2 regions of the Metapseudomonas otitidis genome follow, and region 1 is predicted to be linked to the other one. Evidence: predicted binding sites of a transcription regulator. Region 1 holds the regulator's gene; the other holds the start of a gene.

Region 1 (7,738 bases):
TCGCGGACGATCACCACTTCCTGGCCATCCACGACGTTGGTGCGGGACAGGTCGAGGTGGAAGATCTCGTTGACGTTGACCAGCGGGAAGGCGAAGGCCTGGTTGCCCAGCATCACCATGAGCGTCGGCATGATCGCCAGGGTCAGCGGCACCTTGATGACGATCTTGGAACCTTGCCCTTTCTGCGAGAACACGTTCACCGTGCCGTTGAGCTGGGAGATCTTGGTCTTCACCACGTCCATCCCGACGCCACGACCGGATACGTCCGAGATCTCGGTCTTGGTCGAGAAGCCCGGGGCGAAGATCAGGTTGTAGCACTCCAGCTCGGTCAGGCGGTCGGCGGCATCCTTGTCAAGCAGCCCTTTCTCGACGGCCTTGGCGCGGAGGATGTTCGCGTCCATGCCCTTGCCGTCGTCGGTGATCATCAGAAGGATGTGGTCACCCTCCTGCTCGGCGGACAGCACGACGCGACCGGTACGTGCCTTGCCGGCGGCCTCGCGCTCCTCGGGCGTCTCGATACCGTGGTCCACGGCGTTGCGCACCAGGTGGACCAGCGGGTCGGCAAGCGCCTCGACGAGGTTCTTGTCGAGGTCGGTCTCCTCCCCCACCAGCTCGAGGTTGATCTCTTTCTTCAGGTTGCGGGCCAGGTCGCGCACGAGACGCGGGAAGCGGCCGAAGACCTTCTTGATGGGCTGCATGCGGGTCTTCATCACCGCGGTCTGCAGGTCGGCGGTCACCACGTCGAGGTTCGACACGGCCTTGGCCATGGCCTCGTCACCGCTGTTGGCACCGAGACGCACCAGGCGGTTACGCACCAGTACCAGCTCGCCCACCATGTTCATGATCTCGTCCAGGCGAGCGGTGTCCACCCGTACGGTGGTTTCCGTTTCGCTGGCTGCCGCAGGAGCAGCCTTGTCTCCGTTAGCCGTCGGCGCAGCCGGACGGGCAGCTGCCGGCGCAGGCTTGGCAGGTTCGGGCTTGGCGGCAGCAGGCTTCGCCGGCTCGGTCGCTTTCGCGGCGGGTGTGGCCGCAGGCTTGGCGGGTGCCGCAGCGGGCTTCGCAGGTGCCGCCGGCTTGGCCGGGGCTGACGAGGCAGGAGCCTCCGCGACGAACTTGCCCTTGCCATGGAGCTGGTCCAGCAGGGCTTCGAACTCGTCATCGGTGATGTTGTCGCCGCCCGGCGCAGCCGGTGCTGCGGTATCGGGCGCAGACGCGACAGCAGCCGGTGCGGTGTCATCCACAGCAGGGGCGACGAACTTGCCCTTGCCGTGAAGCTGGTCAAGCAGGGCTTCAAACTCATCATCGGTGATGTCATCGCCGCCCGGCGAGGCAGAAGGGGCAGCAACCGGCTCGGGCGCCTTGGGCGCACTGGCAGCTGGCGCCGCATCGCCGACGAACTTGCCCTTGCCATGGAGCTGGTCCAGCAGCGCTTCGAACTCGTCATCGGTAATTTCATCCGACGCGGCCGCTTCGTTGCCGGCTGCGGGTTCGGCAGCGGAACCAGAAGGCTCGTCCAGCGCCGTCAGCAGTTGCTCGAACTCGCTGTCGGTGATGTCGCCCGATGCCGGCGCGGCAGGCTCTTCGGCCTCCGGCTCGGGCTCGGGCTCAGGTTCAAAAGCCTCAGCAACAGGCTCAGGCTCGGACGCACCCGCAGGCTCTGCCAGGCGCGACAATGCGGCCAGCAGCTCGGGCGTGGCGGGCGTCGGCTCGGAGCGCTCGCGTACCTGGCTGAACATCTCGTTGACGGTATCCAGTGCCTGAAGCACCACGTCCATCAGCTCGGCATCGACTCGACGCGCACCCTTGCGGAGGATGTCGAACACGTTTTCGGCGATGTGGCAGCATTCCACAAGGGCGTTTAGCTGGAGGAAACCAGCTCCGCCCTTGACCGTGTGGAAACCCCGGAAAATGGCATTGAGCAGATCCATATCGTCCGGACGGCTCTCCAGCTCAACGAGCTGCTCGGACAATTGCTCCAGTATTTCGCCGGCCTCTACCAGGAAGTCCTGGAGGATTTCTTCATCGGCGTCGAAGCTCATTAGGCGGCTCCCCTAGAAACCAAGGCTGGATAACAGATCATCGACGTCGACCTGATCGGCCACGACGTCATCACGCTTATCGGCATTGATCTGCGGACCTTCACCCCTAGATGGATCTTTTAGTTTTTCTTTCTCGACAACCATCGCTTCGCGGTCATGTTGAATGCCTGCGAAACGGTCTACATCACTGGCCATCAGCACCAGTTTCACCAGGTTGTGCTCAACTTCGGTCACCAACTGGGTGACGCGTTTGATCACTTGCCCGGTCAGGTCCTGATAGTCCTGTGCCAGCAGGATGTCGTTCATATGGGAGGATAGCTGCTCGGTGTCGCGCTGGCTGCGCGCCAGGAACGATTCGATGCGCTTGGCCAACTCCCGGAACGCATCCGCGCCGATCTCGCGCCGCATGAAGCGCCCCCACTCCTCGGAAAGGCTCTGGGCTTCATCGCCCAGGCCATTGAGCAGCGGTGCGCTCTCCTCCACCAGATCCATGGTGCGGTTGGCTGCCTTCTCCGTCATGTGCACGACGTAGGAGAGACGATCCGTCGCATCGGCGATCTGGGACATTTCCTTGGCGTGGGGCAAATGCGGATCGATCTGGAAGTTGACGATCGCATTGTGCAACTCGCGGGTGAGCTTGCCGACTTCCTGATAGAGGCCGCGGTCGCGAACCTTGTTCAGTTCGTGGATCAGTTGCACCGCATCGCCGAAGTTGCCCTTTTCAAGGGTTTCCACCAGCTCGCGTGCATGATTTTTCAGGGTCGACTCGAGGTCTCCCGACTGGGAATCTTTATCCATGGCGTCCTCGCGACTGGCATCAGCCGTTGACCCGCTCGAAGATCTTTTCAATCTTCTCTTTGAGCACCTGGGCCGTGAACGGCTTGACCACGTACCCGTTCACGCCGGCCTGGGCGGCTTCGATGATCTGATCGCGCTTGGCTTCAGCAGTCACCATCAGCACCGGCAGGTGCTTCAGGCGCTCGTCAGCGCGCACGGCTCGCAGCAGGTCGATGCCAGTCATGCCGGGCATGTTCCAGTCGGTGACCAGGAAATCGAAATTGCCGCTGTGCAGCATCGGCAAGGCGGTTGTGCCGTCGTCGGCCTCTGCGGTGTTGGTGAAGCCCAAATCACGCAGGAGGTTCTTGATGATGCGTCTCATCGTAGAGAAATCGTCCACGATGAGGATTTTCATGTTCTTGTCCAAATCGACCTCCGTACAGTCCTGAACGCCCCCGGGTCACGGGGGCGTCGTTCAATCGAAAAACCGGTGTGCTTCAGGCACGCCACTCACCCAGCCGGGCCCGCAGACGTGCGGCGCACTGGCTGTGCAACTGGCTGACTCGGGATTCACTGACTCCCAGCACTTCACCGATTTCCTTCAAATTCAGCTCTTCGTCGTAATACAGCGCCAGCACCAGGCGCTCTCGTTCCGGCAGATTGGCGATGGCATCGGCCAGCGCCGCCTGGAAGCGCTCGTCTTCCAGGTCATTCGAAGGTTCGAGATGGGTGACTCCGGTATCTTCGTGCGCCGTGCCATGCTCCCCGCCTTCCAGAAGGTCGTCGAAGCTGAACAGCCGGCTGCCCAAAGTGTCGCTCAGGATGCCGTAGTAATCTTCGAGACTCAATCCAAGTTCGGCCGCAACCTCCTGATCTTTAGCGTCACGTCCAGTTCTTGCCTCGACTTTGCGGATGGCGTCGCTGACCATCCGGGTATTGCGGTGGACCGAGCGCGGTGCCCAGTCGCCCTTGCGGACCTCGTCGAGCATCGCCCCGCGGATGCGGATGCCGGCGTAGGTCTCGAAACTCGCACCCTTGCTGGAGTCGTACTTCTTCGATGCTTCCAGCAGGCCGATCATCCCCGCCTGCATGAGGTCTTCAACCTGCACGTTCGCCGGCAAGCGTGCCAGCAGGTGGTAGGCGATCCGCTTGACCAGGGGCGCGTAGCGCTCGATCAGCTGGTGCTGGGAATCCCCGGCCTGAGCCTTGTTGTACATGCGAAGTCCACTTGCGGGTGGTGTCATACGGTCGAATCCGCGATGGGTTGCTGCACCAGTCGCTCGACGAAGAACTCAAGGTGGCCGCGGGGGTTGGCCGGTAACGGCCAGCTGTCGACCTTCTGAGCAATCGCCTTGAACGCCAGGGCACATTTCGAACGCGGGAACGCTTCGTAGACCGCTCGCTGCTTCTGCACCGCCTTGCGCACGGACTCGTCGTAGGGGACGGCGCCGACGTACTGCAAGGCCACATCGAGGAAGCGATCGGTCACCTTGGTCAGCTTAGCAAAGAGGTTGCGACCTTCCTGCGGGCTGTGGGCCATATTGGCCAGGACCCGGAAACGGCTCATGCCGAAGTCGCGGTTGAGCAGCTTGATCAGCGCATAGGCGTCGGTAATGGACGTAGGCTCGTCGCAGACGACCACGATCACTTCCTGCGCAGCACGGACGAAGCTGACCACCGCATCGCCGATGCCGGCGGCGGTGTCGATCACCAGCACGTCCAGGTTGTCGCTGATCTCGCTGAACGCCTGGATCAGGCCGGCATGCTGCATCGGCGAGAGCTGGACCATGCTCTGCGTGCCGGAAGCGGCTGGCACGATGCGGACGCCGCCCGGCCCTTGCAGCAGCACGTCACGCAGGTCGCACTCGCCTGCGATCACGTCCGCCAGGGTCCGCTTGGGCGTCAGCCCGAGCAGCACGTCGACGTTGGCCAGGCCGAGGTCGGCGTCCAGCAGCATCACGCGGCGCCCCAGGTCGGCCAGCGCCAGCGAGAGGTTCACGGATACGTTGGTCTTGCCGACACCGCCCTTGCCACCGGTTACAGCAATCACCTGTACGGGATGCAAACTACCCATTTATCACACACCTTGTTCACGTCGACTGGGCCACTTGGCGCATTCACGCCACCCATCCCGGGCGGCTCTGGGTTTCTATCCAACCTGGCGAGTGGGCGCCTGGTACAGACCTGCGAACAGGTCGGCCATGGCTTCCTCGCTGGGGTCCTCCGGTGCCTGAAGGCTCACCGCACGGCTCACCAGTTGGTGACTGCGCGGAACCTGGAGATCATCCGGAATCCGAGGCCCATCAGCGAGATAGGCTACCGGCAGATGCTGGCCGATAGCCAGTCCCAACACTTCGCCCAGGCTCGCGGCTTCATCGAGCTTGGTCAGGATGCAGCCCGAAAGGCCACACCGCTTGTAACTATGGTAGGCCGCTTTCAGCACCTGGCTTTGACTGGTTGCAGCCAAAACGAGGAAATTGCGCGCTTTCACGCTGCGACTGGCCAGTGTCTCGAGCTGCATTTTAAGCGCCGGATCGTTCGCCGGCAGCCCCGCCGTATCAATCAGCACCACACGCTTGCGTGCGAGGGGGGCGAGAGCCTGGGTCAGCGACTGGCCCGGATCGACGTGAGTGACAGACACACCGAGGATGCGGCCCAGGGTCTTCAGCTGTTCCTGGGCACCGATCCGGTAGCTGTCCATGCTCACCAGGGCGATCTGCTGGGCGCCGTACTTAAGCACGTAGCGGGCGGCCAGCTTGGCCAGGGTGGTGGTCTTGCCCATGCCGGCGGGACCGACCAGGGCGATCACGCCCCCCTCTTCCAGAGGCTCCTCGGCAGGGGTACGGATGGCGTGGGCCAGGTGGGCCAGCACCATGCGCCAGGCCTGGCGCGGATCCTTGACGCTGCTCACGCGCTCCAGTAGCACACGGGACAGCTCCACCGGCAGCCCCATCCGCTGCAGGCGACGCCACAGATTGGCCTGCTGCGGGCGACGATTCTGCATCTGGCTCCAGGCGATGGAACCAAGCTGGACTTCGATCAGCTCGCGCAGCCCATTGAGCTCGAAACGCATGGCATCCAGCGCGCGCTGGTCGACCATCGGCGCAGCAGCCGGGGTGACCGGAACGGCCGCGACGGCTGCCGGCGCCACGGCGGGACGGGTCGGGCGCATGGCGGCCTCGAGGGCCTCCGGCGAAGGCTCGGAACGATCCGGAACCAGCTGGCGATTGCGTCCGGCATCCGCGCGAGCGGCGCGATTGGACAGCTCGGCATGGGCCTCGGCGATGCGCGCCTGGGTGCGGCGCAGCTCCGCTTCCAAGGCCGGGTTCGGCTTGCTGGGGGCCGGAGCAGGCATGGGGTAGTCGAGTGCCGCCGTGATCTCGACACCACCGGCCACGCGCCGGGTGCCGATGATGGAAGCATCGGCGCCCAGTTCGTCCCGCACCAGTTTCATGGCCTGGCGCATATCCGCAGCGAAGAAACGTTTGACCTGCATGGCCTGTGACCTCGGTTAGTTCTGCCCCACAGTCGCAACTATGGTGACCTGCTTGTTGTCCGGTATTTCCTGGTAGGCCAGTACGTTCATGGTGGGTACAGCCAACCGGGCGAAGCGCGACATCATGGATCGGATCGGGCCTGCCACCAGGAGGATCGCCGGCTTGCCGAGCATCTCCTGGCGCTGCGCCGCGTCCACCAGGGAACGTTGCAGCTTCTCGGCCATGCCCGGTTCGAGGAGGATGCCGTCCTCCGCGCCCTGACCGGCCTTCTGCATACTGTTCAGCAAAATCTGTTCCAACCTGGGCTCCAGGGTAATCACAGGCAGCTCCGGCTCTAGTCCCACAATGCCTTGGACGATTGCGCGGGAAAGTGCGACGCGAACCGCCGCCACCATCGCGGCGGGATCTTGACTCTTCGGCGCCACGTTCGCGATGGCTTCGGCAATGGTGCGGATATCGCGTACCGGCACCTGTTCCTGCAGCAGGTTCTGCAGCACCTTGAGCAGCGTCGACAGCGACACCAGCCCCGGCACCAGCTCCTCGGCCAGCTTCGGCGAGCTCTTGGCCAGCAACTGCATCAGTTGCTGCACCTCCTCGTGTCCCAACAACTCGTGGGCATGCTTGTGCAGGATCTGGTTGAGGTGGGTGGCCACCACCGTGCTCGCATCCACCACCGTGTAGCCCAGGGACTGTGCCTGGTCGCGCTGACTGGCGTCGATCCAGACGGCTTCCAGACCAAACGCCGGATCCTTGGCGGCGATGCCGTTGAGGGTGCCGAACACCTGGCCAGGGTTGATCGCCAACTCGCGATCCGGATACACCTCCGCCTCCGCCACGCTCACCCCCATCAGCGTCAGCCGATAGGCGTTGGGCAGCAGGTCGAGGTTGTCGCGGATGTGCACGGACGGCATGAGGAAGCCCATCTCCTGGGAGAGCTTCTTGCGCACGCCCTTGATCCGCGCCAGCAACTGGCCGCCCTGGTTGCGATCCACCAGCGGGATCAGCCGGTAGCCAACCTCCAGGCCCACCATGTCCACCGGGGTGACGTCGTCCCAGCCCAGCTCCTTGGTTTCCTGGGGACGCTGGGCCGGCAGCAGTTCCTGCTGGCGCTGGACTTCCTGGGCGGCCGCTTCCTGGGCCTTCTTCGACTTGTGCCAGATCCACCAGGCGCCGCCGGCGGAAATCGCGCCCAGGCCGATGAAGGAGACATGCGGCATGCCCGGCACCAGGCCCATGGCGACCAGGATGGCAGCGGAAACGGCCAGCGCCTTGGGCGAGGTGAACATCTGCCGGTTGACCTGCTGGCCCATGTCCTCGGAGCTGGACACGCGGGTCACCATGATCGCGGCAGCGGTCGACAGCAGCAGCGAGGGAATCTGTGCCACCAGGCCGTCACCGATGGTCAGCAGGGAGTAGATGCGCCCG
Region 2 (7,738 bases), 360 kb from region 1:
TGGGCCAGCATCTGCTGGCGTTCATCGCCGCCCTGCCCTCCAGCCCGCCGCCTGGCGGCCGATAACCGGATCACACCGCGCCCGTAACAGGAAAGCCCGATGAGCGACACCGACACCCAGCCCCCCGAGGCCCTGGACCCCACGCCCGTGGTGGTACCACCGCATCCCTGGGCCGACCTGGCGCCGGAGAACCACCTGCTGCTGAGGCTGGCGCCGTTGCCTGCCGACGCCGCCACGGGGCCCCGGCCACTGCGCTTCATCGAGCTGGGCGAAGTGGAACGACACAGCCCCGACCACAGCCTGCTGGTGCTCAGCCTGCACCTGCCGGGGCAACTCATGCGCAAGGAACAGAACCGCCTGGAGGTCTGGGCCGACCACCGCAGCAAGGAGGTCCGCTTCGGCCCCGACGACGGCCTGCGGCTGGAGCCCCAGAACCGTGGTCTTGGGCGCTTCCTGCTGGCCCGGGGCATCCACTGGGCGCGACACCAGTGGGCGCACTACCGGGTCGAAGGCGGCGCACTGCCGAACACGCTGGCCGTCTCGGAAGACATTCGCCAGCGCCGTGACCACGTGCTCAAGGCCCAGGGATTCGAAGTCACCTACCAGGACCCGCTGCAACTGCACGCCCACTACGGCGCCGGTCGCGTCAGCGAGCTGCTGGATGACTGGAACAAGGAGAAGGTGCAGGTCATCGGCCTGCTGGACGCGGCCAACATGCTGCAGCAGGCCGACCACAACCTGCACCAGCAGGAAATCCAGATCCGCAAGCTGGAGGACCGCGTCGCCGAACTCAAGCGCGACGACAGTGGCCTGCGCTTCACCATCACCTGCCTGGTGGTCTTCGCCGTGTTCCAGGCCGGCCTGCTGATCTGGATCGCCACCCACTGACGGGCACGCCCCGATTTTCAGAGGTGCCCTGAGCGGCGAGGCCCTCTTCAGCCCGCCAGGCGGGCGCGGAACAGGTCCTGGTGCTCACGGCACTGGCGGGCACTGAGCAGGAACACGCCATGCCCGCCCCGAGCGAACTCCAGCCAGGTGAAGTCCACTTCCGGATACAGCGCCTCCACATGCACCTGGCTGTTGCCCACCTCGACGATCAGGGTGCCCTGCTCGGTCAGGTGGTCGGCGGCTTCGGCCAGCATGCGCCGCACCAGGTCCAGCCCATCGTCGCCACAGGCCAAGCCCATGGCCGGCTCGTGGTGGTACTCCTCGGGCATGTCGGCGAAGTCTTCCGCATCGACGTAGGGCGGATTGGACAGGATCAGGTCGAAGCGCTGGCCGGGCAGGCCGTCGAAACCGTCGCCCTGGACGGTGTAGACGCGGTCTTCCAGCTCGTGGCGCTCGATGTTCTGGTTGGCCACTTCCAGCGCGTCGAAGGACAGGTCGGCCAGCACCACCTCTGCCTCGGGGAAGGCGTGGGCGGCGGCAATGCCGATGCAGCCGGAGCCGGTGCAGAGGTCGAGGATGCGCGCCGGCATGTTCGGCAGCCAGGGCTCGAAGCCCTGCTCGATCAGCTCGCCGATGGGCGAACGAGGCACCAGCACGCGCTCGTCGACCACGAACGGCAGGCCGCAGAACCAGGCCTCGCCCAGCAGGTAGGCGGCCGGTACGCGCTCATGGATGCGGCGCTTCAGCAGGGCCTGGACATGCTCGCGCTCGTCGTCCTCCAGGCTGCAGTCCAGGTAGCTGTCGGCGATCTCGTAGGGCAGGTGCAGGGCGCCGAGGACGAGCTGGCGGGCTTCATCCCAGGCGTTGTCGGTGCCATGGCCGAAGAACAGGTTCTCCCCATGGAAACGGCTAACGGCCCAGCGGATGTGGTCGCGCAGGGTGCGCAGGCGGGATTCGGACACGACGCTCTACCTCTTGGAACGGGATGCGGATTCTACACCCGACCGCTCAGGGCTTGCGACGCACCTAGGGGTCTTCCCGGCGCTCACGACGCAATTCGCGCAACACGGCGATGGCCACGGCGCAGGCGAACAGCAACCAGAAAGAAGGGGGAAGATCAGACAGGCCATTCATGCGGCAACTCCTTGCACACGGCGACTTCGACTCCATCCGAAGGGCTTCGATGGTGCGCCGGGCGGGAAGGTTCCCGCAAGAGGATTGCGCGACATGGTTCACTTATCGCGTCACACGGCGGACAATAGCGGCCTACGTCGTACCGGAGATTCGCATGTCTGCTCCCAAATCCATGTTCCAACTCAGCGGCCGGGGCTACCCGCCGACCACCCTGAGCAACGCCACGCTGGTCATCATCGACGTCCAGGAGGAGTACCGCAGCGGCGTCCTGGCCCTGCCCGGCCTCGACGCGGCACTGGAGGAGATCGCGACCCTGCTGGCCGCCGCTCGCGCAGCCGGCACTCCCGTCGTACACGTCAAGCACCTGGGCGTTCCGGGTGGCCTGCTGGACCCCCAGGGCGAACGTGGCCAACAGATGCCCGAAGCCGCCCCGCTGCCTGGCGAGGTGGTCGTCGAGAAGCGCCTGCCCAACGCCTTCGCCGGCACCGACCTGCACGACCGCCTGCAGGAGATCGGCCACCTGGACCTGATCGTCTGCGGCTTCATGACCCATTCCAGCGTCAGCACCACCGTGCGCGCCGCCAAGGACTACGGCTACCGCTGCACCCTGGTCGCCGCCGCCTGCGCCACCCGTGACCTGCCCACCCCTGACGGCGGCGTGATCAGCGCCGACGAGATGCACCGCGTCGAGGTCATCGCCCTCGCCGACAACTTCGCCAGCGTCGTACCCAACGCACGCGCCCTCGCCTGAGGCAACGCCTCACCGCAAAGCCGGCCCTCTCCTATCGGGCGAATGGCAGGAACCCCACCCGCTGGTTCCGGTCATACGCCCGATCAAGACGAGGAAGACCGGATGAGACAACCCGATGGATTCGACGCCCGCCGCCTTCGCCCCCATGCGCCCCGGCACCTGGGGTGGCGGCTGCTGGCCGGCTGTGCGGCACTGATCGCCACCCTGGGCATCCTCCTGGCGATGGCCGGCTCGGCCACCCTGCTCGGCCGTCCGCCGGCACTGGGCCCGCTCAACGACAGCACCGGCGCCGCGCTGACCCTGCTGGTCAGCGGCCTGTTGCTGCTGGCCTTCGGCGTTGGGCTCTGGCGCCATGCACGGAGGCGCTTCCGCAGGCGCAGCAACCTGGACCTGTCGCCCCGGTTGATGAAGAAACGCCACTGACGTCGCCCCGCCTCGCGGGTAAACTGGGCAGCCGCTGTGGAGGCCCTCATGCAAGACGACGATTTTTCCCTGTTCAGCCAGCAGATGCGTGGCGTCAAACGCATCCAGCACGACCGCGCGGATGTCGGCAAACCGCGTGCCGACCGCCAGCAGGTCGTCAGCCGCCGGCAGAACGCCACCCAGGCGGGCACCAGCACCAAGGTGGACGGCCTGTCCGACCTCTTCGTGATCGATGTGGGTGCCGAGGATGAACTGAACTGGGCCCGCGACGGCGTCCAGGAAGGCCAGATGCGCAAGCTCAAGCAGGGCCAGATCGCCTTCGAGGGCAGCCTCGACCTGCACGGCATGACCGTGGAAAAGGCCCGCGAGACGCTCTGGGACTTCCTCGCCGAGGCTACCAAGCTGGAAATCCGCTGCGTGCGCATCACCCATGGCAAGGCCGCACGCCTGGATGGCAAGCGCCCGCTGATCAAGAGCCACGTCAACACCTGGCTGCGCCAGCATCCCCAGGTGCTCGGCTTCACCTCCTGCCTGCCGCGCCACGGCGGCACCGGCGCCCTCTACGTGATGCTGCGACGCACCATGCTCGAAGGCCGCGACGAGTAACCGTGACCAGGGCCGCCCGGCACCGGGCGGCCCCTTGGTTCAACGTTCCAGCGTGGAACTGAACTGGCGGATGGCTTCCACCACCCGCTGGGCACCTTCCTGGATCTCCAGGATCGCCTGGCCTGCCTGGCTGGCCAGTTGCACCCCCTGCTCCACCTTCTCGCGGCTGCTTTCCATGCTCTGCACCGCCTCCTGGGACAGCTCATGGTTGCGCCGTACCACGTCGACGATCTCCACCGTCGCCTGGGCCGTGCGCGCCGCCAGGTTGCGCACCTCCTCTGCCACCACGGCGAACCCGCGCCCCTGTTCGCCGGCCCGTGCCGCCTCGATGGCGGCGTTCAGCGCCAGCAGGTTGGTCTGGTCGGCGATGCCGCGGATGGTCTGGACGATGCTGCTGATCTGGTCGGATTGCTGGCTCACGGCCGAAATGCCGCTGGCCGCCCGGTTCAATTCGCCAGCGATGCCCTGCACCACGTCCACCGTGCGCTGGACCACTTCAGCACCCCGCTGCGCACCACCGTCGGTCTGCAGGGATATCTCGTAGGCCAGTTGCGCCGCTTCGGACTCGGCCTGCTGGTGCAGTACCTGCTCGGTCACGTCCGAGGCCAGCTTCACCACCTTGTAGAGGGTGCCATTGGCGTCGAACACCGGGTTGTAGGTGGCACGCAGCCAGACCACATCCCCGCGCTTGTTGACCCGCTTGAAGCGGCCGGAGAAGAACTCACCGCGGTTCAGGCGCTCCCAGAACTGCGCGTACTCGGGCGAAGCGCCATCCTCGCGGGTACACAGCTGCCGGTGATGGCGCCCACGGATCTCGTCCAGGCGATACCCCATCAGGCTGAGGAAATTCTCGTTGGCGGTGAGCACCTCGCCCTTGAGGTTGAACTCGATCACCGCCATGGAACGGTCGATGGCGCTGATCAGGCTTTCCTGCTGTTGTTCACGCACCACCTGGGCGGTGATATCGGTGGCCAGCTTGAGCACCCCGACCACCCGCCCGGCCGTGTCACGCACCGGGTTGTAGCTGGCCTCGAGCCACAGCTCGCGCCCTTGCTTGTCACGTCGACGGAAGCGGTCGCGGATGAACTCGCCCGTCGCCAGGCGCTCCCAGAAGCGGCGGTACTCGGCGCTATTGGCATAGGCCGGATCACAGAACATCCGGTGGTGCCGTCCCTGCACCTCCTCCAGGCGGTAACCGACCGCGGAGAGGAAGTTCTCGTTGGCGGACACGATGGTGCCATCCGGCAGGAACTCGATGACCGCCATGGAGCGATCGACGGCGCTACGGCGCGCCAGAGCCTGCGCGAGCTGGGCTTGGCACTCGGCCAGCTCGCGCTTGAGGGATGACTGGAACATTAGGCAGGACCTCGAAGACGGCATGAGGATAAGAAGGACGACACAGGTATCGGCAGCCTAGGGATTGGCTGAAGCGATGGGCAATCGAAGCTTGCTATCGCCACGATAGCCGACTGCCATCAGACGGCGGGACGGCCAAAGAAGTTCGGCAAGCACGGGCAGGCGCAGTACAATCGCCGCCGAACGAAACGCGACCATGTGCCGGGTGGCCGTGCGGAAGCCGCCGTCAGAGCGTCCCGCCCCCACCGCGTGCGATGCAGCCGTAAGGGCTGCCCCGGCCAACGACCGGGCCCGATGGGCATGCCAATGGTCCGCCTACATCCACTCGATTCTGGAAGCACCATGGACTCTAGTCCCGACAAACTGGCAAGCCACTACACCGCGATCCTCGGCCAACTGGGCGAGGACGTGAACCGCGAAGGCCTGCTGGACACCCCCAAGCGCGCTGCCAAGGCCATGCAGTACCTCTGCCGCGGCTACGAGCAGACCCTGGACGAGGTGATCAACGGCGCCCTGTTCACCTCCGACAACAGCGAGATGGTGCTGGTCAAGGACATCGAGCTGTACTCCCTGTGCGAGCACCACCTGCTGCCCTTCATCGGCAAGGCCCACGTGGCCTACCTGCCCAACGGCAAGGTGCTGGGCCTGTCCAAGGTGGCGCGCATCGTCGACATGTTCGCCCGCCGCCTGCAGATCCAGGAGAACCTGAGCCGGCAGATCGCCGAAGCGGTGGAGCAGGTCACCGGCGCCCTGGGCGTGGCCGTGGTGATCGAGGCCCAGCACATGTGCATGATGATGCGCGGCGTGGAGAAGCAGAACTCCTCGATGATCACATCGGTGATGCTCGGCGAATTCCGCAACAACTCCGCGACCCGCAGCGAGTTCCTCAACCTGATCCGCTGAGGGATCGCCCACGAAAAAACCGGCCCAGGGCCGGTTTTTTTATTTGGCGCCCCGGAAGACGACCCGCTAGAAGCTGCGCCCATCCACCTTGCGCACCTGCAGCGCATCCGGATCGACGCCCTCCAGGCAGCGCACGTTCACCGCTGCCATGGCGTTGCCCTGGGGATCGGAAGCCTCGCCGAACGGCGCGCAACCGCAGGTGCCGCAGAAGTGATGGGCGATCTGCATGCGATTGAAGCGATAGGTGGACAGGTCGGCCTCGGGCGTCTCCAGCACCAGCTGGGCGCGCGGGACGAACCACAGCAGGTAGCCACGCTTGCTGCACAGCGAGCAGTTGCAGGCCATCACCTCGGTGATTGGGCTGCCCTCGACCTCGAACGCGATACGGCCGCAATGGCAGCCTCCCCGGTATTTCATCTGCACGCCTCCAGGCCCGGAATGGACCCGGAGGACGTTAGACCAGGGCTGCCGTGCGCGCCATGGCGGCGACGTGCCGCCTCAGCCGATGCTGACGTGACGCGGATGAGCCGCCACCCGTGCCATCCAGGCCTGGATGGCGGGGAAGCCGGAGAGGTCGAAGCCGCCCTCTTCCGCCACGTGGGTGTAGGCGTACAGGGCGATGTCCGCGATCGAATAGGCATCCCCCACCAGGTACGGCGTGCGGGAGAGCTGCTGCTCCATCACCCGCAGGGCCTTGTAGCCGCGCACCAGGCACACTTGGTACTCCTCGGCGCGCTCGGCCGGCATGCCCTGGTAACGCTTGATGAAGCGCGCCACCGCCACATAGGGCTCATGGCTGTACTGCTCGAAGAACTGCCACTGCAACACCTGGGTGCGCAGGCGCGGCTCGGTGGGCAGCAGGTCGCTGCCCTCGGCCAGGAAGTTGAGGATGGCGTTGGACTCCCACAGGGTGGTGACGTCCTCCAGCTCCAGGACCGGGATCTTGCCGTTGGGGTTGAGCGCCAGGAAGGCCTCGCTCTGGGTCTCGCCCTTGAGGATGTCCACCGGCACCCACTGATAGGGCTGCCCGAGCAGCTCGAGGATCAGCTTGACCTTGTAGCAGTTGCCGGAAATCACATCACCGTAAACCTTGTACATCGCCTGCTCCTCGATCAGACGGCCTGGGCGGCCTGGGCTTCCCGTACCACGCTGGCCAGACGGCGCAGCCCCTCGCCCAGGCGCTCCGGCGCCACATGGCTGAAGTTCAGGCGCAGGTAGCCGGGGTGGTTGTCCGGATCGATGAAGAACGGCTCGCCCGGCATGAAGGCAACGTTCTGGTCCAGCGCCGGCTTCAGCAGGGTGCGGGTATCCAGCGGCTGCTTGAGGGCCAGCCAGAAGAACAGCCCGCCCTGGGGCACTTCCCAGGTGGCCAGGTCGCCGAAGTGTTCTTCCAGCGCCGCCTGCATGGCATCGCGGCGCACGCGGTAGAAGTCACGCAGCTCGGCCAGGTGGCCCCGGTACTGCTCGCTGCCGAGCCACTGCAGGGCCTGCCACTGGCCGATGCGGTTGGTGTGCAGGTCGGCGGATTGCTTCAGGCGCAGCAGGTAGGGGAACAGGTCCGGACTGGCGATCAGGAAGCCCACGCGCAGGCCCGGCAGCAGGGTCTTGGAGACGGTGCCGGTGTAGATCCAGCTGGCCTTCTTCAAGCGGCTCACGATGGGGGTGGCGCTGCCGCCG

Evidence for each region. The regulator FliA, encoded in region 1, starts transcription of late flagellar genes. The targets are predictions, from matches to a motif close to CTAAAGTTTNNNNNNNNNNNGCCGNTAA.
Region 2: the regulator FliA is predicted to act here: its motif matches at 5,205-5,232, upstream of PotMrB4_RS16305 (methyl-accepting chemotaxis protein).

What each region holds. Positions count from the first base shown of each region.
Region 1 covers NZ_AP022642.1:3,945,793-3,953,530, forward strand. Annotated here, with positions in the region: gene PotMrB4_RS18105 (chemotaxis protein CheA) at 1-2,039, opposite strand, end outside; gene PotMrB4_RS18110 (protein phosphatase CheZ) at 2,052-2,837, opposite strand; gene PotMrB4_RS18115 (chemotaxis response regulator CheY) at 2,857-3,231, opposite strand; gene fliA (RNA polymerase sigma factor FliA) at 3,314-4,060, opposite strand; gene fleN (flagellar synthesis regulator FleN) at 4,057-4,890, opposite strand; gene flhF (flagellar biosynthesis protein FlhF) at 4,966-6,312, opposite strand; gene flhA (flagellar biosynthesis protein FlhA) at 6,328-7,738, opposite strand, start outside.
Region 2 covers NZ_AP022642.1:3,581,904-3,589,641, forward strand. Annotated here, with positions in the region: gene PotMrB4_RS16275 (alpha/beta hydrolase) at 1-65, shown strand, start outside; gene PotMrB4_RS16280 (hypothetical protein) at 100-888, shown strand; gene prmB (50S ribosomal protein L3 N(5)-glutamine methyltransferase) at 936-1,850, opposite strand; gene PotMrB4_RS16290 (cysteine hydrolase family protein) at 2,177-2,773, shown strand; gene PotMrB4_RS16295 (hypothetical protein) at 2,876-3,196, shown strand; gene PotMrB4_RS16300 (Smr/MutS family protein) at 3,245-3,802, shown strand; gene PotMrB4_RS16305 (methyl-accepting chemotaxis protein) at 3,842-5,158, opposite strand; gene folE (GTP cyclohydrolase I FolE) at 5,501-6,061, shown strand; gene PotMrB4_RS16315 (GFA family protein) at 6,128-6,478, opposite strand; gene PotMrB4_RS16320 (glutathione S-transferase family protein) at 6,560-7,159, opposite strand; gene PotMrB4_RS16325 (aminotransferase-like domain-containing protein) at 7,174-7,738, opposite strand, start outside.